DNA from 3 places in the Xanthomonas sp. AM6 genome. Region 2 is predicted to be linked to each of the others. Evidence: predicted binding sites of a transcription regulator. Region 2 holds the regulator's gene; each other region holds the start of a gene.
What was found. The regulator HrcA, encoded in region 2, represses chaperone genes, less so after heat shock. The targets are predictions, from matches to a motif close to TTNGCACTCNNNNNNNNNGAGTGCNAA.
Positions count from the first base shown of each region.

Region 1 (9,977 bases), 1.5 Mb from region 2:
CGCGATCAGCGGCGCCACCGTCGGCGTGCGCCACCGCCTGGACCTGTTCGGCGTGCTGGTGCTGTCGTGCGCGGCCGCGGTGTCCGGCGGCATCGCCCGCGACGTGCTGATCGGCGCCACCCCGCCGGCCGCGCTCGGCGACGCGCGCTACCTCGGCGTGGCCTGCCTGGCCGGGCTGCTGACCTTCTACAGCCACAACACGGTCGAACGCCTGCGCAACCCGGTGCAGATCTTCGACGCGCTCGGCCTGGCGCTGTTCGCGGTGTACGGCACCAGCAAGGCGCTGGCGTTCGGCCTGGGCCCGCTCAGCGCGACCCTGCTCGGCATGCTCAGCGGCATCGGCGGCGGCATCGTCCGCGACCTGCTGGTGGCGCGCACGCCGGTGGTGCTGCAGGCCGAGCTGTACGCGGTGGCCGCGCTGCTCGGCGGCGGCGTGGTCGCCGCGGCGCACGCGCTGCAGTTGCCGCAGCCATGGGGATTGGCGGTCGGCGCCACGCTGTGCTTCGGCCTGCGCTTCATGGCGATCCGCTACGGCTGGCACCTGCCGGTGGCGCGCCCGCCGGAGCCGTGAGCGCGGCGATGGCGATGGTGGCGCGCGCATCGCGATGCTCGGCGCTCCCGCTTGCTCCGAGAGAAGTGCCGCAGCTTCGCGAAGTTGGCGGCAGTCGCGGAGCGATCGCGATGCGGATCCTGGCCGGATCCGGCCGCACCACCCGACTGCGCGAACGCTGTCCGCAAGCCCGGCCGTCCCACCAACGAAAAGGCCCGGAAAACCGGGCCTTCTTGCTTCGCTGCACCTGACCGCCCGCATGAACCGCGGGCGTCGGCGGGATCGATCACGCCACGAACAGCGCCTTCATCTTCTTCAGCGCGTTCGCCTCGATCTGGCGGATGCGCTCGGCCGACACGCCGTACTCGTCGGCCAGCTCCTGCAGCGTGATCTTGCTGTCCGCGTCCAGCCAGCGGCGCTTGATGATGTCGCGCGAACGCGCATCCAGCTCGGCCAGGCCTTCGCGCAGCAGCTGCAGCTGGTTGTCCTCGCTGTCGGCGCGCTCGTAGGCCTGCGAGGGATCTTCCTCGGCGGCCATCAGGTAGGCGGCCGGCGACGGCGGCGCATGGTCGTCGTCGTCGTCGGACGGCGCGTCGAAGCCGATGTCGCGGCCGGACAGGCGCGACTCCATCTCCAGCACCTCGCGCTCGGAGACGTTCAGGTCCTTGGCGACCGCGGTCACTTCCGCCGCGTTCATCCAGCCCAGGCGGGTCTTGGACTTGCGCAGGTTGAAGAACAGCTTGCGCTGCGCCTTGGTCGTGGCGACCTTGACGATGCGCCAGTTCTTCAGGATGTACTCGTGCATCTCGGCACGGATCCAGTGCACCGCGAAGCTGACCAGGCGCACGCCCATTTCCGGGTCGAAGCGCTTGACCGCCTTCATCAGGCCGATGTTGCCTTCCTGGATCAGGTCGCCCAGCGGCAGGCCGTAGCCGTTGTAGCCGCGGGCCACGTGGACCACGAAGCGCAGGTGGGAATGGACCAGTTCGCGCGCCGCATCCAGGTCTTCCTGGTCGCGGTAGCGCACCGCCAGTTCGCGTTCCTCTTCGGACGTCAGCACCGGGATCTGGTGCACGGCGCCGATGTAGGCATCCAGCGAACCGAGCGGACTGGGGATCGGGAGGTTGTTGGCCACCAGCGCGGTGGCAGGTATGGTCTGGCTCATAGGGGCTCATCTTAGCAGTCAACTAATTGGACTGCTGGGTACAGTAAAAAGTTCCTGCGTTCCGCTGATGGAACACTCGAATCAGGAATGGGACTGTGACGGAGACCACTGGAACGCTGTGGGGAAGCAGACGTAACCGGTTACGAGCGCCAAACCTAGCATCCGGCCTGCGAAATTTCCGTACATCCGGCGAGGGTCGAACGAGGCCGTCGAACCGCGGTTCAGGCGCTGGCCGCCGCCACTTCCAGCGCCGCGCGCGGCGGCAGGCTCCAGTCGATCGGCTGGGCGCCGCGGCGGCGCAGGTAGTCGTTGGCCGCGGAGAAGTGCTTGCAGCCCAGGAACCCGCGGTGCGCCGACAGCGGCGAGGGGTGCGGCGCCTTCAGCACGCGGTGGCGGCGGGTGTCGATGACCTTGCCCTTGGCCTGCGCGTAGCTGCCCCATAGCAGGAACACCAGGCCCTCGCGCTCGCGGTTGAGGGTCTCCACGACGTGGTCGGTGAAACCCTCCCAGCCCTTGCCCTGGTGGGCGCCGGCGCGGCCCTCCTCCACGGTCAGCACCGCGTTGAGCAGCAGCACGCCGCGCTGCGCCCATGGCAGCAGGCAGCCGTGGTCGGGACGGCGGATGCCCAGGTCGTCCTCGATCTCCTTGTAGATATTCAGCAGCGACGGCGGCACCGGCACCCCGGGCAGCACCGAGAAGCACAGCCCGTGCGCCTGGCCGTAGCCGTGGTACGGGTCCTGGCCGAGGATCACCACCTCGACCCGGTCGAACGGGGTGGCCTCGAACGCGGCGAAGATCTGCCGGCCCGGCGGGAAGATGCGGGCGCCGGCCGCCTTGCGCTGGCGCAGGAACGTGGCCAGTTCGCGCATCTCCGGGCGCAGCAGCCAGTCGCCGACCTGCGCCTTCCAGGAGGGTTCCAGCTGGATCCGGGTCTCGTCTTCGCTACTCATGTCATGCAGGTTCGGCAGGTCGATGGTCAGAACGTCACGGCGTTGTCGCTGAGCTTGGCCAGGCGCAGCTGGAACAGCACCTTGGTGACCAGCAGGCGCTCCTCGATCGGCTTTTGCACCAGGTCGTTGGCGCCGGCGCGCAGCAGTTCGGACTGGTTGTGCGGGTTGCTGTCGCCGGTCATCACCAGCACCGGCATGCGCCGCTTGCCGTAGGCGAAGTCGATGCGGATGCGCTGCACCACGTCGCGGCCGTTGAGTTCGCCCTTCAGGGTGACGTCGGTCAGCACCAGGTCGATGCGACGGGTGGTGCGGCCCAGCGATTCGGCGGTGAGCAGCGCGAACGCGTCCTCGGCGGTCAGCACGTGCACCACGTGCAGTTCCTGGCGCTCGAGCATGCGCTTGGTCGCCTCGGCCACCACGCGGCTGTCCTCGACGTAGAGGATGGTGGCGCCGGCCACCGGCTGCGGCTGCACGTAGCCGCGGATGAAGGTCGCCAGCGCCTCGTGGCCCAGCGCCTTGTCGAAGTAGTCGGTGACGTATTCGGTGAAGCGGCGCTCGACCAGGTGCTGCTGGGCGTCACCGGAGACCACGATCACCGGCACGTAGGCCTGGCCGGCGGCCTCGCGCACGCTGCGCGCCAGCGCCAGGCCATCGCCGTCGGGCAGCGCCAGCGAGGTGGTGACCAGGTGCACCGGGCCGGCCGCCAGCGCCGCGCGCGCCTCGGCGATGCTGGCGCAGCCGACCACTTCCACATCCGGCAGTTCGCGGTGCAGCACGTCGGCGATCAGCTTGCGCACCAGCTTGGAGCCGTCGACCACCATCACCCGCGGGGCGTCGCTGATCAGGTGCTTGAGATCGTGCCGGGACATGCGCGCCTCAGGTGTCGGTGGGACGCGTCTGGCGCAGGAAGTGGCCGGTCACCAGCCAGGCGCCGAGCCAGCCCAGCAGCAAGGTGCCGAGCAGCACGAAGGCCGAGTGCAGGGCATCCAGGCCGTGCAGCGCGAAATGGCTGCCGTAGCTGTCGGCCAGTTCCGCCAGCGGCGGCCCCAGCGCCAGCCCGGAGGCGGCGATCAGGCCCAGCGCCATCACGCCTGCGCCGAAGCCGTACCAGGCGCCCAGGTACAGGAACGGGCGGCGGATGAAACCGTCGCTGGCGCCGAGCAGCTGCAGCACGCCGATCTCCTCGCGCCGCGACTGGATGTCCAGGCGCACGGTGTTGCCGACCACCAGCGCCGCGCCGGCGCCGAGCAGCACCGACAGCACCTGCACCAGGCGCTCGCCGAAGCGCAGCCAGCCGTCCAGGCGCTTGCGCCACAGCGCGTCGTGCTGCACCAGGTCGGCCTGCGGCAGCGCGCTCAGCGCGGCCGCCAGCTGCGCGTCGTCGGCCGCGGCCGGGGTGACGACCAGCAGCGTCGGCAGCGGGTTGTCGTCGAGCGCGTCCAGCGCCTCGCCGAGCCCGGCGCTGTCGCGCAGTTCGGCCATGCCCTGCTCGGGCGTGCGCAGCGCCACCGCGGCGACGTCGGCGCGGCCGCGCAGGGTCCCGGCCAGCGCATTGGCGGCGGCGGCATCGACCCCGGTCTTCAGGAACACGTTGATGTCGCGCGATTGCTGCACGCTGCCGGCGAAGTGCTTGAGGTTGTCCAGCGCGATCGACAGCCCCAGCGGCAACGCCAGCGCCAATGCCATCACCGCCATCGTCAGCAGCGTCGCCCACGGCTTGCGCATCGCCCGGCCGAGGCTGTAGACGATGCTGTGCAGGTGGTGGTCCCACCACACGCCCAGGCGCGAGGGCGCGGCGGCGCCGGCGGCGTTGCGGGTGCTCATTCGGCCAGGTCCTGCGGGGAGATGTCGTCGACCAGGCGGCCGTGGTCCAGGATCAGCACGCGCTTGCGCATCTGCTTGAGCAGCGCCAGGTCGTGGCTGACCACCAGCACGCTGGTGCCGCGCGCCGGCAGTTCGGCGAACAGTTGCATGATCTCGGCGGCCAGGGTCGGGTCGAGGTTGCCGGTCGGCTCGTCGGCGACCAGCAGGCGCGGTTCGCCGACCATCGCCCGGGCGATGCCGACGCGCTGCTGCTCGCCGGCCGACAGCTGCGACGGCAGCGCCTTCTCGCGATGGCCCAGGCCCATCCGCTCCAGCACCGAGCGCACCCGCTTGCCGATCTCGGCGCGGCGGGTGCCGCGCAGGATCAGCGGCAGCGCCACGTTCTCGGCGATGCTGCGGTCCATCAGCAGGCGGTGGTCCTGGTACACGGCGCCGACCTCGCGCCGGTGCAGCGGCACGCGCCGCCCGCGCACCTTGAGCAGGTTGCGCTCGCCGAACAGCACCGCGCCGCGCGAGGGGCGCTCGCTGAGGTGGATCAGCTTGAGCAAGGTGCTCTTGCCCGCCCCGGAGTGGCCGGTGACGAACAGCATCTCGCCCTCCTCCACCTGGAAGCTGACGTCCACCAGCGCCTCGTGGCCACCGGCGTACTGTTTGCTGACATTGTCGAACCGCAGGACGCTCATCCGGCGATTATGCCGGAGCGGCCCGGGTTTTCGTCCACCGTGCGCGCGCCGCGAACGGTGGAGCGTCGGTCCATCAGGAGCTGGAGACCAGCGAACGCAGCTTGCGGCCGAGGCGGGTCAGGAACGAATCGTTCGCCGCGGCGGCCGGCGCCGCGGCACGCTCGCCCTGGCGCGCGGCCCTGACCTGCACCGGCTTGGCCGGCGCGTCGCTGGTCGCGACCGCGGCAGCAGCCTCGGCGCCTTCCAGCGGACGGCCGCCACGGCGGCGCCGGCGCTTGCGCGGTGGACGTTCGCCATCGACCGCAGGTGCGCCCTCGGCGGCCGCGCGCACCGGCTTCGGCGCGGGTGCGGCGACCGGAGCCCCGACGGCCTCGGCAGCGGCAGCGACGGGCGCCGCCGCGACCGCCGCAGCCGCGGCATCGCCCTCGGCCGGACGCGGCGCGCGCGGCCGCCGCGGCTTGCCGTCGGCACCACGCGATTCGCCACGGCCGCCGGCACCGCCGCCCGGGCCGCTACGGCCAGCGCCCGGCTTGCCGCGGCTGCCGCCGCCGCGCCGCTGCTCGTCGGCCTCGCGCTGCGCGCGCGCTTCGCGGAAGATGTCGCCGATGCTCTCGTCGGCATCCGCATCGACCTCGCCCGCCTCGCCCTCGACCGCCGCGCGCGGCGTGCGCGGCAGCGCCACCAGCAGTTCGGCGGTGACCGGCTCGACCGGGATCTTCTGCTCGATGTAGGCCTCGATGTCCGGCAGGCTCATCGCGTAGCGTTCGCAGGCGAAGCTGATCGCGTCGCCTTCCTCGCCCAGCCGCGCGGTGCGGCCGATGCGGTGCACGTAGTCCTCGGCGTCGAACGGCAGGTCGTAGTTGTAGACGTACTTGACGCCATCGATGTGCAGGCCGCGCGCGGCCACGTCGGTGGCGACCAGGATCTCCAACTGGCCCTTCTGGAAGCGGTTGAGCAGGGTCTCGCGCTTCTTCTGCGGCACGTCGCCGGACAGCACGCCGACCCGGTAGCCGTTGCGCTCCAGCGAACGCGCCACGCGCTCGACGAACGCCTTGGTGTTGACGAACACCATGGTGCGCGCGCCCTCGCTGCGCGACAGCAGGCCCAGCAGCAGGGTCAGCTTCTCCTCGTCGGAGGGGAAGTAGATGCGCTGGCGCACGCGCGCGGCGGTGATGCTCTCGGTCTCGACCACGAGCTTTTCCGGCTCGTTCATGTGCTCGTAGGCCAGCTCCAGCACGCGGTGGCTGAGGGTGGCCGAGAACAGCAGCGTCTGCCGGGTGCCGCGCTCGGGCATGCGCCGCAGCAGGAAGCGGATGTCCTTGATGAAGCCCAGGTCGAACATGCGGTCGGCTTCGTCGAGCACGCAGATCTCGCAGGCGTGCAGCGACACCACTTTATGTTGCTTGACGTAGTCGATCAGCCGGCCCGGGGTGGCGATGATCACGTCCACGCCCTGCTGCAGCAGCTCGCGCTGCTTGTCGTAGTCCACGCCGCCGTAGACCAGCGCGAAGCGCAGGCCGAGGTCGGCGCCGAACTTGACCGCGTCCTTGTGGATCTGGATCGCCAGTTCGCGGGTCGGGGCCAGGATCAGCGCGCGCGGATCCTCGGGCTTGCGGTCGGCCAGCGCCGGGCGGCTGAGCAGGCGGTTCATCACCGTCACCAGGAACGCCAGGGTCTTGCCGGTACCGGTCTGGGCCTGGCCGGCCACGTCGCGGCCCGGCAGGGCCACCGGCAGGGTCAGCGCCTGGATCGGCGTACAGCGGGTGAAGCCGGCGCCTTCGAGCCCGGCCAGCAGCGCCGGTTGCAGCTCGAACGCGGAAAAAGTCACATCGGTCAGCGGTTTGTCGCTCATCATTCCATCTTCGTCAGGCCACCCCGCCCGAAGCGTAAGGTCGCGGCTTGCATCGGCCCCGGCAGCGTCGCACACTGGCGACTTCCATGCCGGGTCGCGCGACAGGGGGAATCCCTTGATTTCGCCGCGCAATGCCCCAGTTTACCGCAATGCGGCGGCCACCCGGTCCGGCTGGTCGCATTGCCCCAGGAGATACCCCAAGTGAGCGACAAGGTCCTACACGTCGGCGATGCCGATTTCGATACCGCCGTGCTGCAATCCGGCGAACCGGTCCTGGTGGACTTCTGGGCGGAATGGTGCGGCCCGTGCAAGATGATCGCCCCGGTGCTGGACGACCTGGCCGACACCTACGACGGCAAGCTCAAGGTCGCCAAGGTCAACGTCGACGAGAACCGCGCCACCGCGATCAAGTACCACGTGCGCTCGATCCCGATGCTGCTGCTGTTCAAGGACGGCCAGGTCCAGGCCACCCAGATCGGCGCGGTCGGCAAGGGCCAGCTGACCCAGATGATCGACAAGACCCTGGGCGGCGCGGCCGCCTGAGGCGCCCGCCCGCGGCCGTTCCGGATCGGAGCGGCCGCTGTCGTACCGGCCCGCGGCGCCGCCGCCGGCCGGCTGAATCGCCCGGTAACGCCCGCTTGCCGTGGTTGCGCGGCGATGATAGTGTCGGCGTATCCGGTGGCATTCGCGCACCGCACCCCCTCTGGAAGATTCTCTTCTAGACCCCTTCCCAACCCGTTTGCCCCCACGCTGGGCGCTCGCACTCATAGCGAGGAATCACCACTTGTCCGATAACACCACCACCGAACCCGGGAGCGTCGACGCCCCCGCCGAGAAGCGCGCGCGCAAGCCCCGCGTCAGCAAGGCCGTTGCCGGCGCCGAAGGCGGAGCCGAGCACGGCGCGCCGGCGCAGCCGAACCTGCCGCTGAACCCGGCGCCGGCCCAGGCCGAGGCGCCGCGCTCCGCGCCGCAGGAACGCCCCGAACGCCAGGAACGCGCCGCGCCGCAGGAACACGCGCAGGCGCAGGCCACGTCCTCGCCCCAGTCCGCTCCCGCCTCCGGCGGCGATGCCCAGGGCCAGGGCGGCGGCAACCAGAACGACGGCGGCGAAGCGCGCGAGGCGCGCGAAGGCGGCAACCCGCGCTTCAACAACCAGAATCCGCAGAACCAGAACAACCAGAACCAGAACAACCAGCAGGGCAATCGCCGCGACCGCTTCCGCAATCGCCGCGATCGCGATCGCAACGGCGGCGGCGGCGGTGGTGGTGGTGGCCGCGAGCGCTACCCCGACAACGGCCTGCCCAACGACACCGGCGCCAACGAGGTGTTCGTGCCGCGCCCGCACGCCAACGTGCCGGAAGGCTTCCCGATCTACTCGCTGAGCGACCTGAAGCGGATGCCGGCGCAGAAGCTGCTGGACATCGCCGAGCAGCTCAACATCCAGGACGGCGTGGCCCGCGCGCGCAAGCAGGACGTGATCTTCGCGCTGCTGAAGGTGCTGACCCGCCACGGCGAAGGCGTCGCCGCCGACGGCGTGCTGGAGATCCTGCCGGACGGCTTCGGCTTCCTGCGCGCGGCCGAGGCCAGCTACCTGGCCGGCCCGGACGACACCTACATCTCGCCCAGCCAGATCCGCCGCTTCAACCTGCGCACCGGCGACCACCTGTCCGGCCGCATCCGCTTCCCGAAGGACGGCGAACGCTACTTCGCGCTGTCGATCGTCGACACGATCAACGGCGAGCCGCTGGAAGCGAGCAAGAACAAGGTCCTGTTCGAGAACCTGACCGCGCTGTTCCCGCGCAAGCGCTTCACCCTGGAACGCGGCAACGGTTCGTCCGAAGACATCTCCGGGCGCATCCTCGACCTGATGGCGCCGCAGGGCAAGGGCCAGCGCGCGCTGATCGTGTCCCCGCCCAAGGCCGGCAAGACCATGCTGATGCAGCAGGTGGCCACGGCGATCACCACCAACCATCCCGACGTGCACATGATCGTGCTGCTGATCGACGAGCGGCCGGAAGAAGTGACCGAAATGCAGCGCACCGTGCGCGGCGAGGTCATCTCCTCCACCTTCGACGAGCCGGCCGCGCGCCACGTGCAGGTCGCCGAGATGGTGATCGAACGCGCCAAGCGCCTGGTCGAGCACAAGAAGGACGTGGTGATCCTGCTCGACTCGATCACCCGCCTGGCCCGCGCCTACAACAACGTGGTGCCGTCCTCCGGCAAGGTGCTCAGCGGCGGCGTCGACGCCAACGCCCTGCACCGCCCGAAGCGTTTCTTCGGCGCGGCCCGCAACGTCGAGGAAGGCGGCTCGCTGACCATCATCGCTACCGCGCTGGTGGAGACCGGCAGCAAGATGGACGAGGTGATCTACGAGGAGTTCAAGGGCACCGGCAACAGCGAAGTGCACCTGAACCGCCGCATCGCCGAGAAGCGCGTGTACCCGGCGATCGACATCAACCGTTCCGGCACCCGCCGCGAAGACCTGCTGATCGAGCCGGAGTTGCTGCAGAAGATCTGGATCCTGCGCAAGCTGCTGCATCCGATGGACGAGATCGCAGCGATGGAATTCCTGCTGGACAAGATGAAGAACACCAAGTCCAACGACGAGTTCTTCGGTTCGATGAAGCGCTGAGCCGCCGCAGCGACGAGCCGGACAAGAAAACGCCCCGCCTCCGCGGGGCGTTTTTGTTATGGACGGTGGATCGGCGGGCCGCGAAGGCAACGCTGCCTGGCGCCGCTCAACTGCCCTGCAGCGGCGTCAGCAGGCGCGGGCCGTTGTTGTCGACCATGTACACGCCGCCGGCCGCCAGTGCGTCGGGCGAGAACCCCGCCGCGTCCTCGGCGTCGGCCCACGGCGCACGCTCGCGCGGACCGGGGATGTAGCTGATCCAGCGCCCGTAGCCGCCAGACGTGTTTTCGGTGGGCTGGTCGCGCAGTGCGTAGTCGACCGGGA
Region 1 is NZ_CP106869.1:611,789-621,765, reverse strand. Features, by position in the region: gene OCJ37_RS02690 (trimeric intracellular cation channel family protein) at 1-571, shown strand, start outside; gene rpoH (RNA polymerase sigma factor RpoH) at 837-1,715, opposite strand; gene ung (uracil-DNA glycosylase) at 1,937-2,665, opposite strand; gene OCJ37_RS02675 (response regulator) at 2,692-3,534, opposite strand; gene ftsX (permease-like cell division protein FtsX) at 3,542-4,489, opposite strand; gene ftsE (cell division ATP-binding protein FtsE) at 4,486-5,172, opposite strand; gene rhlB (ATP-dependent RNA helicase RhlB) at 5,246-7,024, opposite strand; gene trxA (thioredoxin TrxA) at 7,226-7,567, shown strand; gene rho (transcription termination factor Rho) at 7,809-9,656, shown strand; gene OCJ37_RS02645 (energy transducer TonB) at 9,763-9,977, opposite strand, start outside.
Region 1: the regulator HrcA is predicted to act here: its motif matches at 1,727-1,753, upstream of rpoH (RNA polymerase sigma factor RpoH).

Region 2 (9,977 bases):
GGCTTCAGCCTCGATCCGACGCGATCCGAAGCCGGCTGGCTTCTCACATGTTGGCCCGAGGCCAACCAGAGTCGTTCCCCAAGGGCGCATGGCGGGCCGGCTGGAAGCGGGAACTGGGCCTGGGCCTGGGCCGGCGCCCGGCCGAATGGTCGGCCGAGGAGGTACCTGGCCCTGTGTTGTGGGAGGGACTTCAGTCCCGACTGTTTCCGAAGCCGGTCAGTTGCGTGGCTCCGTCGCGGTTGAAACCGCTCCTACGCGGGGCTTGCGGCCGGTTTGCTGGGTGCACTGTAGGAGGGGCTTCCGCCCCGACCCGCCCAGTTCAGAGCTGCCAGCCCCCACTGCTTCGCGCGGTCATCGCCCGGCCGACGAGGGCCTCACGGCGGCGTACCCAACTGCTGCCCGGCCCACGGGCAGGCGCCGCGGCACCTGGGAGCCCGGCGGCGGCGCACGGCCGAACCGAGCCCAGCCGCCGCCCCTCAGCTCACGCTCAGCAGCAGCCGCTTGGCCGCCGCGCGGGCTTCCTTGCTGACTTCGACTCCGCCCAGCATCCGCGCCAGTTCTTCCTCGCGCTGGCGCGGCGCCAGCAGTTCGACCGAACTCTGGGTCATGCCTTCGACCGGCGCCTTGCTGACCCGGTAGTGGGCATGGCCCTGCGCGGCGACCTGGGGCAGGTGGGTCACGCACAGCACCTGGCGCTGCTCGCCCAGGGCGCGCAGTTTCTTGCCGACGATGTCGGCGACCGCGCCGCCGATGCCCGAGTCCACCTCGTCGAACACCATGGTCGGCACCGCATCCAGGCCCAGCGCGGCGACCTCGATGGCCAGCGAGATGCGCGACAGCTCGCCGCCGGAGGCGACCTTGCGCAGCGCGCGCGGCGGCTGCCCGGCGTTGGCCGCGACCAGGAATTCGACGCGCTCGGCGCCAGCCGGGTCGGGGCGCTCGGCCTCGTGCGGCTCGAGCTGGATCAGGAAGCGCCCGCCGCCCATGCCCAGTTCGCCGATCAGCGCGGTGGTGTCGCGCGACAGCGCCTGCGCGCCACGCTGGCGGGTGCCGGTGAGCGCGGCCGCGGCGTCGCGCCAGGCCTGCGCGGCGCGGGCGATCTCCGCGTCCAGCACGTCCAGCCGTTCGCCGGCGCCGCGCAGGCCCTCGACCTCGGCCAGCAGCGCGTCGCGGTGTTCGCCCAGGGTGTCCGGGGTGACCCGGTGCTTGCGCGCCAGGTCGTGCAGCCGGCCCAGCTTGCGCTCCATGTCCTCGAACTGCGCCGGATCGGCGTCGAGGTCGTCGCGGACCCGGTCGACCAGCGCCAGCGCCTCTTCCAGCTGGATCGTGGCGCTGTCGATCAGCGCCTGGACCTCGCCCAGGCGCGGGTCGTATTCGCCGACCTTGCCCAGTTCGTGGCGGGTCTGCTGCAGCAGTTCCAGCACCGCCGGCGCGTCGTCGCCGTTGAGCCGCTGCGCCGCGCTTTCGCAGGCGCCGATCAGGGCCGCGGCATGCGCCTGGCGGCGATGGTTGGCGTCCAGCGCGGCGATCGCCGCCGGCTCCAGGTCCTCGCGCTGCAGTTCGGCCAGCTGGTGTTCGAGGAAGCCGATGCGGTCGGACACGTCGCCCTGCGCCATCAGCGCGTCGCGCTCGGCCAGCAGCGCCTGCCAGCGCGTGGCGGCGGCGCGCACCGCGGCGCGTTCGGCCTCGTTGCGGGCGTAGGCGTCGAGCAGGCCGAGCTGGCTGCCGCGCGACAGCAGCGCCTGGTGTTCGTGCTGGCCGTGGATCTCGACCAGGTGCCCGGCCAGCTCGGCCAGCTGCGACAGGGTCACCGGGCGCCCGTTGATCCAGGCGCGCGAGCCGCCATCGGCGCGGATCACCCGGCGCAGCTGGCATTGTTCGTCGTCGTCGAGCTCGTTCTCGCGCAGCCAGGCGCGCGCCGGGGCGGCCTCGGGCACGGCGAATTCGGCCGACAGCTCGGCGCGGTCGGCGCCGTGGCGGACCACGCCGCTGTCGGCGCGCAGCCCGGACAGGAAGCCGAGCGCATCCACCATCAGCGACTTGCCGGCGCCGGTTTCGCCGGAGACGACGGTCATGCCGGGGCCGAATTCCAGTTCGGTGCCGCGCACGACGGCGAAATCCTTGATCGAGAGATGTCTGAGCATGGGGGTCGCAAATCCAGGGCCGCGCAACGCTAGCATGCGCGGATAGGTGGGCCAATGACTTGCCAAGCCGGCATGCAGCCATTATCTAGTGTCCAGTCTCACGGATTGATTCCATGCGCGCCTCCCCGGTCCACTCCTCGCTCGACCCGCGTGCCCGGCAGCTGCTGCGCACGTTGATCTCGCGCTATATCCGCGACGGCGAACCGGTCGGCTCGCAGACCCTGGCCCGCCACGCCGGGCTGGACGTGAGCCCGGCGACGATCCGCAACATCCTCGCCGACCTGGAGGACGCCGGCCTGCTCAGCTCGCCGCATACCTCGGCCGGGCGCATTCCCACCGCCACCGGCTATCGGGTGTTCGTCGACAGCCTGGTGCAGATGCGTCCGCCGGGCGAGGGCGAGGTGGCGCGGCTGCGTGCGGAGATGAGCAGCGCCGCCGGCACCCAGGCGCTGCTCGGCAGCGCTTCGGAACTGCTGTCGGCGATGACCCATTTCGTCGGCGTGGTCAGCGCGCCCAAGCGCGAGCAGTTCGCGTTCCGGCACATCGACTTCGTGCCGCTGGACGCGCGCCGGGTGCTGGCGATCCTGGTGTTCGCCGACAACGAGGTGCAGAACCGGGTCATCGAGCCGCGCAAGGCCTACGAGCCGGCCGAGCTGGAGCGGGTGGCCAACTATCTGAACGCGCATTTCGCCGGGCGCGCGCTGGCCGACATCCGCGCCAGCCTGCTGCGCGAGCTGCGCCATGCCCGCGACGAGATGGAACTGCTGCTGGCGCACAGCGTGGAGCTGGCCGAGCAGGCGCTGGCCCCGGCCGGCGACGACATGGTGCTGGCCGGGCAGACCAAGCTGATGGGCGTGCAGGACCTGTCGGACCTGGAGCGGCTGCGCGAACTGTTCGAGATCTTCGCCAGCAAGCGCGAGATCCTGCAGCTGCTGGAGCGCACCATCCAGGCGCCGGGAGTCCGCATCTTCATCGGCGAGGAGACCGGGGTGGTGCCGCTGGAGAGCGTGTCGCTGGTCACCGCGCCGTACATGGCCGGCGGCCAGGTGCTGGGCGTGTTGGGGGTGATCGGCCCCAAGCGCATGGACTACGACCGGGTGATCCCGCTGGTGCAGACCGCCGCCGACGTGCTCGGTGCCGCGCTGGACCCCAATCCCCCGACAGAGCGCTAGCAGGCAAGGGCAGGGCGGCAAGCGGCCCCGCTCCGCGGGTTGACCGTTGCGTCGTCGCATCCGGCGCACATCTTTGATTGGACCAAACCCGGCTGCGGCCCCACCGCCTGCGCGCGCCCAGCCAAGCCCCAATCCCGATTCCCCGAGCCCGAACCCGCAACACAGCATCTTGAATCCGTCCCCGACGCCCACATAGGTGGTTCGGTAGGGCGGGTGCACCTCCCGCCAGGGAACCGGAAATGAACCAAGACCACCCCGAATTCGATTCTGAACGCCTGAGCGACGCGCAGCAGCCGGCGACCGATCCGCTGCAGGCGGAGCTGGAGACGCTGCGCAGCGAGCTGGCGCTGGTCAAGGCCGACGCGCTGCGCGAGCGCGCCGACCTGGAGAACCAGCGCAAGCGCATCGCCCGCGACGTCGAGCAGGCGCGCAAGTTCGCCAACGAGCGCCTGCTCGGCGACCTGCTGCCGGTGTTCGACAGCCTGGACGCCGGCCTGAGCGCCGCCGGCAGCGAGCCCAGCCCGCTGCGCGACGGTCTGGAACTGACCTACAAGCAACTGCTCAAGGTCGCCGCCGACAACGGCCTGACCCTGCTCGACCCGACCGGGCAGCCGTTCAACCCGGACCACCACCAGGCGATCAGCCAGGCCGAGGCCGACGGCGTCGCCCCGGGCCACGTGATCCAGGTGTTCCAGAAGGGCTACCTGCTCAACGACCGCCTGCTGCGCCCCGCGCTGGTGGTGGTCGCCAGGCACGAGTGAGGCGCGCCGCCGCGGCGCGCGCCTGAATCGGGCGCGATCCCGGCAGAACGCTAATTTGCGGTGATGGCTTGAATGACCTGCGGCCATCCCTATATCCGAACCAGACCCCGGCAGCGGCCGGACACCAGAATTTTTCAGGAGTCATTCCAATGGGCAAGATCATCGGCATCGACCTGGGCACGACCAACTCGTGCGTGGCGATCATGGACGGCGGCAAGGCCCGCGTCATCGAGAATTCCGAGGGCGACCGCACCACGCCTTCGATCGTCGCCTACACCAAGGACGGCGAAGTGCTGGTGGGCGCCTCGGCCAAGCGCCAGGCGGTCACCAACCCGAAGAACACCTTCTACGCGGTGAAGCGCCTGATCGGCCGCAAGTTCACCGACGCCGAAGTGCAGAAGGACATCGGCCTGGTGCCGTACGGCATCGTCCAGCACGACAACGGCGACGCCTGGGTGGCCACCGCCGACGGCCGCAAGCTGGCCTCGCAGGAGATCTCCGCGCAGGTGCTGGAGAAGATGAAGAAGACCGCCGAGGCGTTCCTGGGCGAGACCGTCACCGAGGCGGTCATCACCGTGCCGGCGTACTTCAACGACAGCCAGCGCCAGGCGACCAAGGACGCCGGCCGCATCGCCGGGCTGGACGTCAAGCGCATCATCAACGAGCCGACCGCCGCGGCGCTGGCCTACGGCCTGGACAAGGGCCAGGGCGGGGACCGCAAGATCGCGGTGTACGACCTGGGCGGCGGCACCTTCGACGTGTCGATCATCGAGATCGCCAACGTCGACGGCGAGAAGCAGTTCGAAGTGCTGGCCACCAACGGCGACACCTTCCTGGGCGGCGAAGACTTCGACAAGCGCGTCATCGACTACCTCGTGGACGAGTTCAACAAGGACCAGGGCATCGACCTGCGCAAGGATCCGCTGGCGCTGCAGCGCCTGAAGGACGCGGCCGAGCGCGCCAAGATCGAGCTGTCGTCCTCGCAGCAGACCGAGGTCAACCTGCCGTACGTCACCGCCGACGCGTCGGGCCCGAAGCACCTCAACATCAAGCTGACCCGGGCCAAGCTCGAGGCGCTGGTCGAGGACCTGGTCAAGCGCACCATCGAGCCGTGCCGCACCGCGCTCAACGACGCCGGCCTGCGCGCCAGCGACGTGACCGAGGTGATCCTGGTCGGCGGCCAGACCCGCATGCCGAAGGTGCAGCAGGCGGTGGCCGAGTTCTTCGGCAAGGAACCGCGCAAGGACGTCAACCCCGACGAGGCCGTGGCGCTGGGCGCCGCGATCCAGGGCGGCGTGCTGGCCGGCGACGTCAAGGACGTGCTGCTGCTCGACGTGACCCCGCTGAGCCTGGGCATCGAGACCCTGGGTGGCGTGTTCACCAAGATCATCGAGAAGAACACCACGATCCCGACCAAGGCCTCGCAGACTTTCTCCACCGCCGAGGACAACCAGTCCGCGGTGACCGTGCACGTGCTGCAGGGCGAGCGCGAGCAGGCCCGCTACAACAAGTCGCTGGCCAAGTTCGACCTGTCCGGCATCGAGCCGGCGCCGCGCGGCCTGCCGCAGGTGGAGGTGTCCTTCGACATCGACGCCAACGGCATCCTGCACGTGTCGGCCAAGGACAAGAAGACCAACAAGGAACAGAAGGTCGAGATCAAGGCCGGTTCCGGCCTGTCGGACGACGAGATCCAGCGGATGGTCGCCGACGCCGAAGCCAACCGCGAGGAGGACAAGAAGTTCCACGAGCTGGTGCAGGCGCGCAACCAGGCCGACGGCCTGATCCACGCCACCCGCAGCGCGATCACCGAGCACGGCAGCAAGGTCGGCGGCGACGTGATCGGCAAGGTCGAGTCGGCGCTGGCCGACCTGGAAACGGCGATGAAGGGCGACGACAAGGGCCAGATCGAGGCCAAGACCAAGGCGCTGGAAGAGGCCGGCCAGTCGCTGTACGCGGCGGCGGCCGCCGGCGAGCAGCAGCCGGGCGCCGCCCCGGGCGGCGCGCAGGCCGCCGGCGACGACGTGGTCGACGCCGAGTTCACCGAGGTCAAGGACGACAAGAAGTAACGCCGGGATTTGGGATTCGGGAATGGGGAGTCGGACGGCCTTGCCGGCCGGTTTTCCGCTCCCGATCCCTGTCCGTAGCGCTCGCAAAAGCGGACGAGTTAACGCTCTCCGCTTTTGCTTTGAACGAATCCCGCATCCCGAATCCCCAATCTCCGCCCTATGAGCAAACGCGACTACTACGAAGTGCTGGGCGTGGCCCGTACCGCCAGCGACGACGAGCTGAAGAAGGCCTATCGCCGCTGCGCGATGAAGTTCCACCCCGACCGCAATCCGGGCGACCACGCGGCCGAGGCGGCCTTCAAGGAGTGCAAGGAGGCCTACGAGGTCCTGTCCGACGGCAACAAGCGGCGCATGTACGACGCGCACGGGCACGCCGCGTTCGAGCACGGCATGGGCGGAATGGGCGGCGGCGGCCCCGGCGGCCCGGACATGGGCGACATCTTCGGCGACATCTTCGGCAACATCTTCGGCGGTGCCGGCGGCGGTGGCCGCGCGTCGCGTCGCGGTGCCGACATCGGCTACGTGCTGGAGCTGGACCTGGAAGAGGCGGTGGCCGGGATCGAACGGCGCATCGAGATCCCGACCCTGGGCGAATGCGAGCACTGCCACGGCAGCGGCTCGGAAGACGGCAAGGTCGAGACCTGCACGACGTGCCAGGGCCGCGGCCAGGTGCGCATCCAGCGCGGCATCTTCGCGATGCAGCAGAGCTGCCCGCACTGCGCCGGGCGCGGCCAGATCGTGCAGAACCCGTGCGGCACCTGCCACGGCGCCGGCCGCGTCGAGGAGACCAAGGTGCTGTCGGTGAAGATTCCGGCCGGCGTGGACAACGGCGACCGCATCCGCCTGTCCGGCGAGGGCGAGGCCGGTCCGGCCGGTACCCCGCCCGGCGACCTGTACGTGGAAGTGCGGGTGCGCGAGCATCCGATCTTCCAGCGCGACGGCGACGACCTGCACTGCGAGGTGCCGATCCGCATCTCCCAGGCCGCGCTCGGCGACACCGTGCGCGTGGCCACGCTCGGCGGCGAGGCGGAGATCCGCATCCCCGCCGAGACCCAGACCGGCAAGTTGTTCCGCCTGCGCGGCAAGGGCGTGCGTTCGGTGCGCAGCCGCAGCGAAGGCGACCTGTACTGCCGCGTGGTGGTGGAGACCCCGGTCAACCTCACCGCCGACCAGCGCAAGCTGCTGGAGCAGTTCGAGTCCACCTTCACCGGCGAGGACGCGCGCAAGCATTCGCCCAAGTCGGCGACCTTCATCGATGGGGTCAAGGGGTTCTGGGACCGGATGACGTCGTGAGGCCGGGATGCGGGATTGGGGATTGGGGATTCGTAACGGCGGATCCCTGGTGCCTGGTGGGGTCCGTGCTGGGCAAGGAGAGGCACGTGTGGGGCGCGATTCTGGCGCCGGGGCACGTGCCTTTTTAGTTGCTGGGATTTGGGATTGGGGATTGGGGATTCGTAATGGCGGATCCCTGGTGCCTGGTGGGTCTTTGTTGGCAGGGAGAGGCGCGTGTGGGGCGCGATTTGGCGCCGGGGCACGTGCCTTTTAGTTGCTGGGATTGGGGATTGGATTCGTAGCGGCGGATCCCTGGTGCCTGGTGGGTTCCGTGTTGGGAGGAGGAGGCACGTGCGGGACGCGATTCTGGCGTTGAGCACGTGCCTTTTTCAGTTGCGGGAATGTGGGATTGGGAGTTCGTTGGCGATCTTGCGTCCGCGAGTGCTCGTGTTGGCCAGGAAGGCAGGTGCGGGCGCGTCGGCATCTGCGGCTTCCCAGTGGCAGCTTGGACGTTCGCACCCTCGGTGGTTCGTTGCGCGGCGAAGCCCGACGGCATGTGCCGGTTGCCTGGGCCGTGGCGTGCCTGCGAGCCCGCGGTTCCGACGCCCAATCCCGAATCCCCAATCCCAGCCCTTAAACTACGGCGATGAATGCATCCGCCGAAAGCCACCTGATCCATGGCCGTCGCCAGCGCCCCGATGGGCCGGTGCCGGTCGATGTCATTTCCGTGCAGTCGCAACTGGTCTACGGCCATGCCGGCAACAGTGCGGCGATGCCGCCGATGCGCGCGTTGGGCCTGCGCGTGGCGGAGATCCCGACCACGCTGCTGAGCAATGCGCCGTTCTACGACACCTTGCGCGGCAAGGTGCTGCCGTCGGACTGGTTCGCCGACCTGCTGCTCGGCGCCAGCGAGCGCGGCCTGCCGCAGCGTGCGCGCATGCTGGTGTCCGGCTACTTCGGCAGCGTCGGCAACGGCGCCGCGTTCGCCGACTGGCTCGACGCCACGTTGCCGCAGTGCCCGACGCTGCGCTACTGCCTGGATCCGGTGATCGGCGATACGCACACCGGGCCGTACGTCGAACCTGGACTGGAAACGGTGTTCGCCGAACGCCTGCTGCCGCATGCGTGGCTGGTCACGCCGAACGCGTTCGAACTCGGGCGCCTGACCGGCATGCCGGCGCTGGCCCAGGACGACGCCATCGCCGCGGCGCAGGCCTTGCTGGCGCGCGGGCCGCAGTGGGTGCTGGCGCACAGCGTGAGCGGCGAGGCGGGGCAACTGGTGACGCTGGCGGTGAGCCGCGAGGCGACCTACCGCTGGCGCTCGCCGCTGTTGCCGGTGGACGTGGCCGGCACCGGCGACGTGCTGATGTCGCTGCTGGTCGCGTTCCTGCTGCGCGGCGATGCATTCGAACTGGCGATCGGCCGCGCCATCGCCGGCGTGCACGCGGCGCTGGAAGCGACCCTGGCCGCGGACTACGAGGAACTGGACGTGCTCGCCGCCGCACCCGCGGCGCTGGCCACGCCGCTGCGCTTCGCCGCCGAGCGCCTGGCGTGAGCCTGCATCCGGTCGTCGGCATCGTCGGCAGCGCCGGCGCCTACGGCCGCTGGCTGGGCCGGTTCTTCCGCGAGCGCATGCAGCTGGACGTGGTCGGCCACGACCCGGCCGATCCGCAGTCGCTGGATCCCGACGCGCTGCTGCAGCGCGCGCAGGTGCTGATCTTCTCCGCGCCGATCCGGCATACGCCGGCGCTGATCGGCGACTACGTGCGCCGCGCCGCCGGCCGCGAACGCGGGCAATTGTGGCTGGACGTGACCTCGGTCAAGCGCGAGCCGGTGGCGGCGATGCTGGCCTCGCAGGCGGAGGTGGCCGGGTTGCACCCGATGACCGCGCCGCCGAAATCGCCGACGTTGAAGGGCCGCGTGCTGGTGGTGTGCGAAGCGCGGCTGTCGCGCTGGCAGGCGTGGCTGCAGCAGCTGTGCGCGGCGCTGGAGGCCGAATGCGTGCGCACCACGCCCGACCACCACGACCGGGTGATGGCGCTGGTGCAGGCGATGGTGCATGCCAGCCACCTGGCCCAGGCCGGCGTGCTGCGCGAGCACGCGCCGACGCTGGGCCCGCTGGACGCGCTGCTGCCGTACCGCTCGGCCTCGTTCGAGCTGGATACCGCGATCATCGCGCGCATCCTGGCGCTGAATCCGGCCATCTACGAGGACATCCAGTTCGGCAATCCGCATGTCGGCGGCGTGCTCGACGGCCTGATCGCGCAGCTGTCGCGGCTGCGCGACCAGGTCGGCCGCGGCGACGACGCGGCGCGCGCGCAGTTCCGCGCCGATTTCCTCGACGCCAACCGCCACGCGCTGGGCGAGGCGACGATCGCGCACGGCAACTACAGCTACGAACGGGTCGGCTACCTGCTCGCCGACCTCACCGAGCAACTGACCCTCAGCGTCTACCTGCCGGAGGATCGCGCCGGCTCGCTGCGCGCCTTGCTGTACGTGTTCGAACGCCACGGCATCAGCCTGACCTCGATCCATTCCTCGCGCACGCCGGCGGGCGAACTG
Region 2 is NZ_CP106869.1:2,123,726-2,133,702, forward strand. Features, by position in the region: gene recN (DNA repair protein RecN) at 477-2,144, opposite strand; gene hrcA (heat-inducible transcriptional repressor HrcA) at 2,258-3,316, shown strand; gene grpE (nucleotide exchange factor GrpE) at 3,556-4,077, shown strand; gene dnaK (molecular chaperone DnaK) at 4,227-6,143, shown strand; gene dnaJ (molecular chaperone DnaJ) at 6,303-7,436, shown strand; gene pdxY (pyridoxal kinase) at 8,062-8,970, shown strand; gene OCJ37_RS08900 (prephenate dehydrogenase) at 8,967-9,977, shown strand, end outside.

Region 3 (9,977 bases), 2.2 Mb from region 2:
TGATGCGCTGGTCCTCGTTGGTCCAGTCGCCCTTCATGTAGACCGCGTCCACGCGCTTGAGCGTGTCGCGGAAGGCGTCGCCGCTGAACACGTTGCGCTCGTTGGCCTTGCAGGTCACGCACCAGTCGGCGGTCATGTTGACGAACACTACGCGGTTGTCGGTGCGCAGCCGGTCCAGCATTTCCGGCGAATAGGCCACCGTGTTGCGCTCCACCGTGGCGCCGGGCGGCGGCAGCCGGGTCACGCCCCAGGCCGGCGCCAGCGCCAGCAGCAGCAACACGCTGGCCAGGCGCATGCCGAGCTTGTGCCCGCGCCAGCGCGCGCGCTCGAACCACCACAGGCCCAGCGCCAGCAGCGTGGCGCCGACCAGCAGCAGCGCCACCGCGTCCACCCCGCGCTGCTTGCCCAGCACCCACAGCAGCCAGATCGCGGTCAGGTACATCGGGAACGCCAGCACCTGCTTGAGCGTTTCCATCCACGCACCCGGCTTGGGCAGGCGCCTGGCCAGCGAGGGCACGAAACCGATCAGCAGGAACGGCAGCGCCAGGCCCAGGCCCAGGGTCAGGAACACCAGCATCGCCATCGCCGGCGGCGCGGTCAGCGCATAGCCCAGCGCCGGACCCATGAACGGGCCGATGCAGGCGCTGGACACCACGCAGGCCAGCACGCCGGTGAAGAAGTCGCCGACCGGGCCGCTGCGCGAGGACAGCGACTGGCCCAGCCCGCCGAGATTGGCGCTGAGGGTGAACACGCCCGACAGGCTGAGCCCGACCACGAACATCAGGTACACCAGCACCGCGACGAAGCCCGGGCGCTGCAGCTGGAAGCCCCACAGCAGGCGCGCGGCGACGGCGATGCCGCCGACCACGGCGAAGGACACCAGTACGCCCAGCGTGTACCACAGCGCATGGCTGCGCGCGCGGCTGCGGCTCTCGCCGCTCTGCGCCACGCCCAGCACCTTCAGCGACAGGATCGGCAACACGCACGGCAGCAGGTTCAGCACCAGCCCGCCGCACAGCGCCAGCAGCAGCATCCACAGCAGGTTCTGCGGCTCGGCCTCCGGCGCGGTGCTGCGCGCGGCGTTGTGCACCGACGCGTCCGGCGTCGCCGCCGCGTCGGCGGCGGTCACCGGGGCCTCGTCGGCGTTGGCGTCGGCCTGGCTGCTGTTGAGCGGCGTCACCAGCAGCGGCGCCACCTCGGCCTGGTCGGCGGGGCTGACCTTGCCCCTGGGCAGCGACAGCTTCACCCGCCGGGTCATCGGCGGATAGCAGATGCCGTCGGTCTGGCAGCCCTGGAAGGTGGCCACCAGGGTCGCCTCGGCCGCGTCGGCGCGCTGGCGCTGCAGCGGCACGGTGACCTCGGCCTGGTCGAAATACACCACCACGTTGCCGAAGTGCTCGTCCTTGTGCGATCGGCCCTGCGGCCATTGCGGCAGGCCGGTGCGGATGCCGGCGGCGCCTTCCAGCGCCAGCGCGGTGCGGTCGCGATACAGGTAGTAGCCCGGCGCCGGGGTGAAGCGCAGCAACAGGGTGTTGCCGTCGCCGACGATGGCCTCGAAGCCGAACGCCTGGTCCGACGGCAGCGGCAGCCCTTGCACCGCGCCGGCGCCGGCGCCGAACAGCGGCTTGGCGGCAGGGCCGGCGCTGCCCGGTCCGCTGCCGGGCAGCGGCGAGGACGCGCTGGCCGCCGCGCCGGTGTCGTCGGGCGGCAGCGCCACGTTGAGCAGGCGCTTCTGCGGCGGATAGCACACCCCGGCATCGGCGCAGCCCTGGTAGCGGACCTCCACCTGCAGCGTGTCCACGCCGCTGGCGGCGGCGCCGGTCTGCACCGCGCTCAGCTGGCCGCGGTAGGTCTCCACCTCGCCGAAATAGGGATCGACCTTCTTGTGCCCGGCGGGCAACTGCAGGGTCGGGTTGGCCTTGAAGCCGCTTTCCACCCGCACCGCGATCCGGTGCCGGTACAGGTAGTAGCCGTCGGCGATCTTCCAGTGCAGTTCGATGCGGCCGCGCTCGGGCGCCTGCGCGGTCAGCACGAAGGCCTGGTCGACCGGCAGCAGGTCCTTTTCGCTGATCGCCAGGGCGGGAAAGGCGGCCGCGGCCAGCAGGCACAGGGCGGCGAGACGGTGCAGCAAGGTCATCGGTTTACGGTTCCTCACGGGTTTCGGCGTACACCCACTGCAGGTAGGCGGGCAGGCCGCCGGCGACCTCGACCTCGATCAGCTCGGGCACGGCGTAGGGGTGCAGTTCGCCCAGCCGCCGCTGCAACGCGGGGACGCGGTCGGCGGCGGTCTTGATCAGCAGCAGCACTTCCTCGGCCTGCTCCACGGTGTCCTGCCAGCGGTAGGTGGCCTGCACGCCGGGCAGGCGGTTCACGCACGCGGCCAGGCGTTCGTCGACCAAGGCCTGGGCGATCCGCGCGGCGCTGGCCGCATCGGGGCAGGTGCTGAACAGCACGCGGAGTGGGGGCGAAGACATGCGGCCGACAGTATAGGGACGCCGGCAGGGCTTTGCCGGTGCGTCCGGGCATGCGGGCATGGCTGTGGACGCCGGTTGCGGCGCACCCGCGCGGCGGCGGACTGGCGGGACGGGGATGCTGCAGCGGTCTGCAGCTTGCCGGTGATGAAATCCGGCGCCGCTTGCGTGCGGCCGCCCAGAGCGGCGAGGAATCGCAAAGGCGGGACGGTGCCTGCCTTCGGCGAAAACGCGTGGCCGCGATTGCCGCTGCGCCTTCATCCAGGGCTGATCCATGTAGGAACGGCGGCTGCCCTTGCGCCGCGGGTGGCGGCCGCTGTCGTGCCGGCGCCACTGGCATCGTTCGCCAAACCCCGGCGCGCCGCATCCGGCGCGCCGGGGGCACATCGTCAGTCGAGCAGCTGGCAGCTCGCCGGCTTGGCCGAGGTGAACAGCCCGGAGGTCGCCCACTCCGGATGGTCGATGAACGGATTGCGGTTGCCCTGGAAGCTGTAGATCACTTCGTTGCGGGCGCGCTCGGCGGCGTCCGGCGGATCCTGCTGGCTCCACGCGACCAGCGTCGACAGCAGGCCCATGTAAGCCGGCGAGGACGAGGTCTGCACGATCTTGCTGCGGTCGTCGGTCAGTTCCAGGTCCGGCTCGGACTGCCCGGTGGCCGCATCGGTGCCGCCTTCGTAGCGGATCGCCATGTACATCACCGCGCGCGCCATGTCGCCCTTGCGGTGGTTCCACACCTCGAAGCTGCCGCCGTTGCCGTCCGGGGTGCGCACCCAGTTGGAATTGCCCGGGTAGCTGCCGCTGCCGCCGCCGAAGCCGGCGTTGGCCTCGGTGATGCGTTCGCCGCAGTTGCTGTCGCAGTTCGCGTAGGGCTTGTTGCCGCGGTCCGCGTTCCAGGTGGCGTCGGTGAGGTACAGCATGTGCGTGTCGGTGTACGGCGCGTAGGGCAGGCCCTTGTCGCCGCTGGCCGAGCCGAAGCCCAGCGAGTTGGGCCAGCTGTGCTCGCGGTTGTACTTCAGCCCGCTGCCGCTGCCGGCGCGGTCGGTGCCCTTGGCGTAGCTGCGGTTGCGGTAGGCGTCGAGGATGCGCCCGCTGTTGTTCGGGTCCTCGTCGGCGATCTCCAGGATGGTCCAGGTGCTGGTGCCCGAGCTGCTGCTGTACGGGTAGACGGTGTGGCCCTTGATCGTCTCGTGCAGCGAGCAGCGCAACTGGCTGGCGTTGGCGGTGTTGACCCGGGAGTAGTAGCCGCTGGTCCCGCCGCCGCCGCTGGCGACGCTGAAGGCGATGCTGCTGTCCTGCGCCGGATGCGCGCCGCCGGCGTCGCTGACCCGCGCGGCCAGGATGCTCAGGCTGCAGCTCTCGCCGGCGGCCAGCGCGGTGTCGGTGGAGATCGCGAACTGGCTGCCGCTGCTCGGGTAGCTCAGCGCCACCGTGCCGGACTGGCTGCAACTCAGGCCGAACGCGCCGCTGGCCAGGGTCACCGCCTCGCTGAAGGTCACCGCCAGGTCGCCGGCGGCCGGGAAGTTGCTGGCGCCCTGCGCCGGGGTGGTCGCGGTCACCGACGGGGCGGCGTTGCTGCTGCCGCCGCTGAAGGTCTGGCCGCTGTTGCAGGCGCCGAAGCTGCTGGCCGAACTGCCCGCCCAGCTGAAGTCGGCCGCGGCGCTGCCGTTGCTGCCGCGCAGTTGCAGCGAGGTGCCCGCCGCGGTGCTGTTGCTCTCGCTGACCGGCAGGTTCTGGCTGCCCAGGCCGGCGGCGGGGCCGCCGCCGCCGGTGATCGCGCCCTCGTAGCTGAGGAACTGCACCACCTGGCCGCTGCCGTCGACCAGCGCCAGGCCGTCGTTGGGGCCGTTCTGCACGCCGTTGCTGGCATAGCCGACGGTGGCGATGCGCACCTGCCCGCCGCAGGTGACCAGGCTGCCGGCGGGCACCGAGGTCGTGGCATAGACCGCGGCGCTGCCGGGGCTGCTGCCGTTGTACAGGTAGACCTTGTAGCCGCTCAGGCTCTCGCCGGCGGTGGCGACGATCTCCACGCCCTCGCCGGTATCGCCGGCGGCGGTGGCGTCGTCGTAGTGCAGTTCGTTGATGAACACGGCGGCCTGGGCGTGGCCGGCCAGGGCCAGCAGACAGGCAAGAGGTAGCGCAACGGCGGATGGCTTCATCGACAACTCCTTTTGGATGGTCCCCCCTGGGTCTGCGAGCCTAGCCTGCCTCTGTGACAGCGTCGCGGAATCGGGTGCCGGTTCCGGGGCCGGGCGGGCGCCGCCGCGAAATTTTTTGCGGCCCGGCCCTTGAAAGGGCGCCGGCCAGCACCACATCAAGCGCATCCCGGCGTACCGGGTTTTTTCGCGAGCGTTGCTGGCAGTCGTCACATGCGAGTGCTAACATCGCCAGCCTTTCCTAGACCAATCAATCACTTAAGAGGGTCTCTCTCAATGAGCATCAAGCCGCTTCACGACCGCGTCGTAGTCAAGCCGATCGAAGCCGACGAAATTTCCGCCGGCGGCATCGTGATCCCGGATTCGGCCAAGGAAAAGTCCACCAAGGGCGAGATCGTGGCCATCGGCAGCGGCAAGCCGCTGGACAACGGCAGCGTCCGCGCCCCGGCGGTCAAGGTTGGCGACAAGGTCATCTACGGCCAGTACGCCGGTTCCAGCTACAAGTCCGAAGGCGTCGAGTACAAGGTGCTGCGCGAAGACGACATCCTGGCGATCGTCGGCTAAACGCCGCCGATCGCGGGATTCGGGAGTGGGGATTCGGGATTGGCGCGGCGCTCGCCGCTGCGGTCCCGGATCTCCCCCGAACCTCGCTCTCAGCCAATCCCTAATCCCCAATCACGAATCCCGGAGTTACACACATGGCTGCCAAAGATATCCGTTTCGGTGAAGACGCTCGTTCGCGCATGGTGCGCGGCGTCAACATCCTCGCCAATGCCGTCAAGGCCACCCTGGGCCCGAAGGGCCGCAACGTCGTGCTCGAGAAGAGCTTCGGCGCCCCGACCATCACCAAGGACGGCGTCTCCGTCGCCAAGGAAATCGAGCTTGCCGACAAGTTCGAGAACATGGGCGCGCAGATGGTGAAGGAAGTCGCCTCCAAGACCTCCGACAACGCCGGCGACGGCACCACCACCGCCACCGTGCTGGCGCAGGCGCTGATCCGCGAAGGTTCCAAGGCGGTCGCCGCCGGCATGAACCCGATGGACCTCAAGCGCGGCATCGACAAGGCCGTCGTGGCCGCCGTGGCCGAGCTGAAGAAGATCAGCAAGCCCACCGCCGACGACAAGGCGATCGCCCAGGTCGGCACCATCTCGGCCAACTCCGACGAGTCGATCGGCAATATCATCGCCGACGCGATGAAGAAGGTCGGCAAGGAAGGCGTGATCACCGTCGAGGAAGGCTCGGGCCTGGAGAACGAGCTGGACGTGGTCGAGGGCATGCAGTTCGACCGCGGCTACCTGTCGCCGTACTTCATCAACAACCAGCAGAGCCAGTCGGCCGACCTGGACGACCCGTTCATCCTGCTGCACGACAAGAAGATCTCCAACGTGCGTGACCTGCTGCCCGTGCTGGAAGGCGTGGCCAAGGCCGGCAAGCCGCTGCTGATCGTCGCCGAGGAAGTGGAAGGCGAAGCGCTGGCGACCCTGGTGGTCAACACCATCCGCGGCATCGTCAAGGTCGTGGCGGTCAAGGCCCCGGGCTTCGGCGACCGTCGCAAGGCGATGCTGGAGGACATGGCCGTGCTGACCGGCGGCACCGTGATCTCCGAGGAAGTGGGCCTGGCGCTGGAGAAGGCGACCATCAAGGACCTGGGCCGCGCCAAGAAGGTGCAGGTCTCCAAGGAGAACACCACCATCATCGACGGCGCCGGCGAAACCACCGGCATCGAGTCGCGCATCAAGCAGATCAAGGCGCAGATCGAAGAGACCTCTTCGGACTACGACCGTGAGAAGCTGCAGGAGCGCGTGGCCAAGCTGGCCGGCGGCGTGGCGGTGATCAAGGTCGGCGCTTCGACCGAGATCGAGATGAAGGAAAAGAAGGCGCGCGTCGAAGACGCCCTGCACGCGACCCGTGCGGCCGTGGAAGAAGGCGTGGTCCCGGGCGGCGGTGTGGCCCTGGTGCGCGCGCTGACCGCGATCGGCGAGCTGAAGGGCGCCAACGAAGATCAGACCCACGGCATCCAGATCGCGCTGCGCGCGATGGAAGCGCCGCTGCGCGAGATCGTCACCAACGCCGGCGAAGAGCCGTCGGTGATCCTGAACCGGGTCAAGGAAGGCACCGGCAACTTCGGCTACAACGCCGCCAACGGTGAGTTCGGCGACATGGTCGAGTTCGGCATCCTGGACCCGACCAAGGTGACCCGTTCGGCGCTGCAGAACGCCGCGTCGATCGCCGGCCTGATGATCACCACCGAAGCGATGGTGGCCGATGCGCCGAAGAAGGAAGAGCCGGCCGCCGGTGGCGGCATGGGCGGCGGCATGGGCGGCATGGGCGGCATGGATTTCTGATCCGCGCCGGCGCAAGCCGACCTGCAGCACGCAGTCGAAAGGAGCCCCGCAGCGATGCGGGGCTCTTTTTTTGTGCGCGGTGGCCTGTGTTCGACTTTGGAGCCGGGACTCGGGACCCGGAAGAGCCGAGAACCGACCGACGTGCGAGAACCTGCTTTGCGAATCCCGAATCCCGAATCCCGAATCCCGGCTCCACAGTTGCATCAGCAACTGTGGCACTCGCAAAACGCCTGTGCTATCAATGCATCCCATGAACGCCAACCGCAGCTTTTATTTTTGGTACTACGGTTTTCCGATGCCGCTGGCGGAGGAAGGAATGCGTTCACCCTGAAGGAAACTTCAGCCGCATCCCCGAGAAGCCGCCAGCGACCCTGGCGGCTTTTTTCATGCCGCCGGACCTGGCCCCCACCCAGACCCCCGACGAGAGATTCCCATGGCTCCCCACACCGACGATCTGCGCATCCGCAAGATCGAACCGCTGACCCCGCCCGCCCAGTTGCTGTCGCTGCTGCCCTGCGACGAAGAGGCCTCGCAGACCGTCGCGACCTCGCGCGCGGCGCTGCACGAGATCCTGCATGGCCACGACGACCGCCTGGCGGTGGTGATCGGTCCGTGCTCGATCCACGACCCGGTCGCGGCGATGGACTACGCGCAGCGCCTGCGCCCGCTGCGTGAGACCTACGGCGATGCGCTGGAGATCGTGATGCGGGTGTACTTCGAGAAGCCGCGCACCACGGTCGGCTGGAAGGGCCTGATCAACGACCCCAACCTGGACGGCAGCTTCGACATCAACAAGGGCCTGCGCGTGGCGCGCGGCCTGCTGCGCGACATCAACCGCCTCGGCCTGCCGGCCGGCGTCGAATTCCTCGACATCATTTCCCCGCAGTACATCGCCGACCTGGTGGCCTGGGGCGCGATCGGCGCGCGCACCACCGAGAGCCAGGTGCACCGGGAAATGGCCTCGGGGCTGTCGTGCCCGGTCGGGTTCAAGAACGGCACCGGCGGCGACGTCAAGATCGCGGTCGACGCGGTCGGCGCGGCCTCGCACCCGCACCATTTCCTGGCGGTGACCAAGGACGGGCAGACCGCGGTCGCCGCGACCACCGGCAATCCGGATTGCCACGTGATCCTGCGCGGCGGCAAGCAGCCCAACTACGACGCGGCCAGCGTGGAGGCGGCCGCGCTGGCGCTGGAGAAGGCCGGGCTGTCGGCGCGGCTGATGGTCGATGCCAGCCACGCCAACAGCGGCAAGAATCCGGAGAACCAGCCGAAGGTGGTCGAGGACATCGCCGCGCAGCTGGAAGCCGGGCAGACCCGCATCGTCGGGGTGATGGTGGAGAGCCACCTGGTCGGTGGGCGGCAGGAACTGGTCGACGGCCAGCCGCTGGTCTACGGGCAGAGCATCACCGACGGCTGCATCGATTGGGACAGCTCGGTGCAGGTGCTGGAGCGGCTGGCGCAGGCGGTGCGCACGCGGCGCCAGGCGCGGTTGTCGCAGGCGGCCTGAGCAACACCACACGGCACGCGCGCCGCTCTTCTGTAGGAGCGGCTTCAGCCGCGACGAGCGAAGCGGCGATCTCTCCACCTCCGGTGACAGCAGGGGTGGAAGCCTCTTCCGCAGCGCGCGCAGCAGGGGGACGCACGTCTTTGTAGGCGGCTTCAGCTGCAACATGCCGGCGTCGCCAGCAAAGGCTGGGGAGGCGCGTCCGATGCGGCGCCAGGCGTGGATCGTCGAAGCGGTATTGATCCGGTGGCGGGTCACAGGCAACGCCCGAGGTGTCCGTTGCGTGCCGCCCAAAAAGACCCGGCCGTGCCGTCGAATCCAAAGGGAGAGAGCCTCTTCATCGACGGCATCCGGCCGGTGGTGAATTTATGCGCCCGCGCCGTGGCTGCGGTTTGCCGGCGTGTGCCAGCGACTGGCAAGGTGTTCGGGTTGCGTTAAAGCCGGTTTCGTGGCGGTTCAGCGCGGCGAGGCGATCGCGATGATCGGCATTGGCATCGGATGGGGATGGATCGGCAGAGAGGCATGCCCAGAGGTCAAGCGCATTGGGCAATGCAACGCTTGCGGACAGTGGCGCGAATCGCGCGCTGGTCGATAATGCGCGCATGGCCGACTCCACGCCCTGGTTCCTGTATCTGCTCGAATGTCGCAACGGCAGCTACTACGCGGGCATCACCGTCGACCTCGAGGCGCGCTTCCAGGCGCATCTGCGCGGCACCGGCGCCAAGTACACCCGCGCCAACCCGCCGCTGCGGCTGCTGGCCAGCCGCGCCTACCCGGACCGCGCCGCCGCCTCGCGCGCCGAATGGGCGCTCAAGCAACTGCCGCGCGCGCGCAAACTGGCGTTCCTGCACGCGCTGGACGACAGCGCGGCGCCGGTCGCGGCGCCTGCCGACGCATAGGCAGCGGCGCCGACGATCTGGGCGGTCTGCGGCAGAGAACATGCTTGAAGATCGCTGCGCCTATCGCCTGGCCTGCTCGGTGTGATCCGCGTGCTCGATCATGCGTTGCCCGAGGCGAGCAGCCGCGCGCGTAGGTCGTCCACGAGCCGTTTGCGGCTGCTGCGCGGGAATTCGACTGGCGAGAACGGCATCGATGCCTGTGCGTAGGCATCGATCAGCTGCAGCAGCCGTTCGCGTTCGCCTGCATCGAACCTTTCGCGGCTGCCGTTGTCGCTGAGCGCGACCAGCTTCTCCTGCAGGATGTCCTTGTATGCGATCGCGGCCTCGTCGTTGGGCATGGCCACGCACAAGCCATAGGTCCCCTGCAGAAAATGCGCCCACATGGCCTGCAGACGGCGTTCCAGGCCGGCGCTGCGTTCGGCGCCGTCGGCGTCGAAGCTGTCGGGTAAGCGCCACAGCGTGCGGTCGCAGCGAGCGAGCGCGGTGCGCAGGTTGCGCGCGAACATGTCGCGCATCCGTTCGGGAACCGCGGCATCGCCGAAGCTTGCGCGCAGATGGCGCGCGCGGGCCACCCACGGCGCCATGGCCGGATGGAAATAGCGGCC
Region 3 is NZ_CP106869.1:4,335,272-4,345,248, reverse strand. Features, by position in the region: gene OCJ37_RS18535 (protein-disulfide reductase DsbD family protein) at 1-2,137, opposite strand, end outside; gene cutA (divalent-cation tolerance protein CutA) at 2,142-2,474, opposite strand; gene OCJ37_RS18525 (endonuclease) at 2,861-4,627, opposite strand; gene OCJ37_RS18520 (co-chaperone GroES) at 4,901-5,188, shown strand; gene groL (chaperonin GroEL) at 5,323-6,969, shown strand; gene OCJ37_RS18510 (3-deoxy-7-phosphoheptulonate synthase) at 7,403-8,476, shown strand; gene OCJ37_RS18505 (GIY-YIG nuclease family protein) at 9,076-9,372, shown strand; gene OCJ37_RS18500 (DUF6058 family natural product biosynthesis protein) at 9,471-9,977, opposite strand, start outside.
Region 3: the regulator HrcA is predicted to act here: its motif matches at 4,824-4,850, upstream of OCJ37_RS18520 (co-chaperone GroES).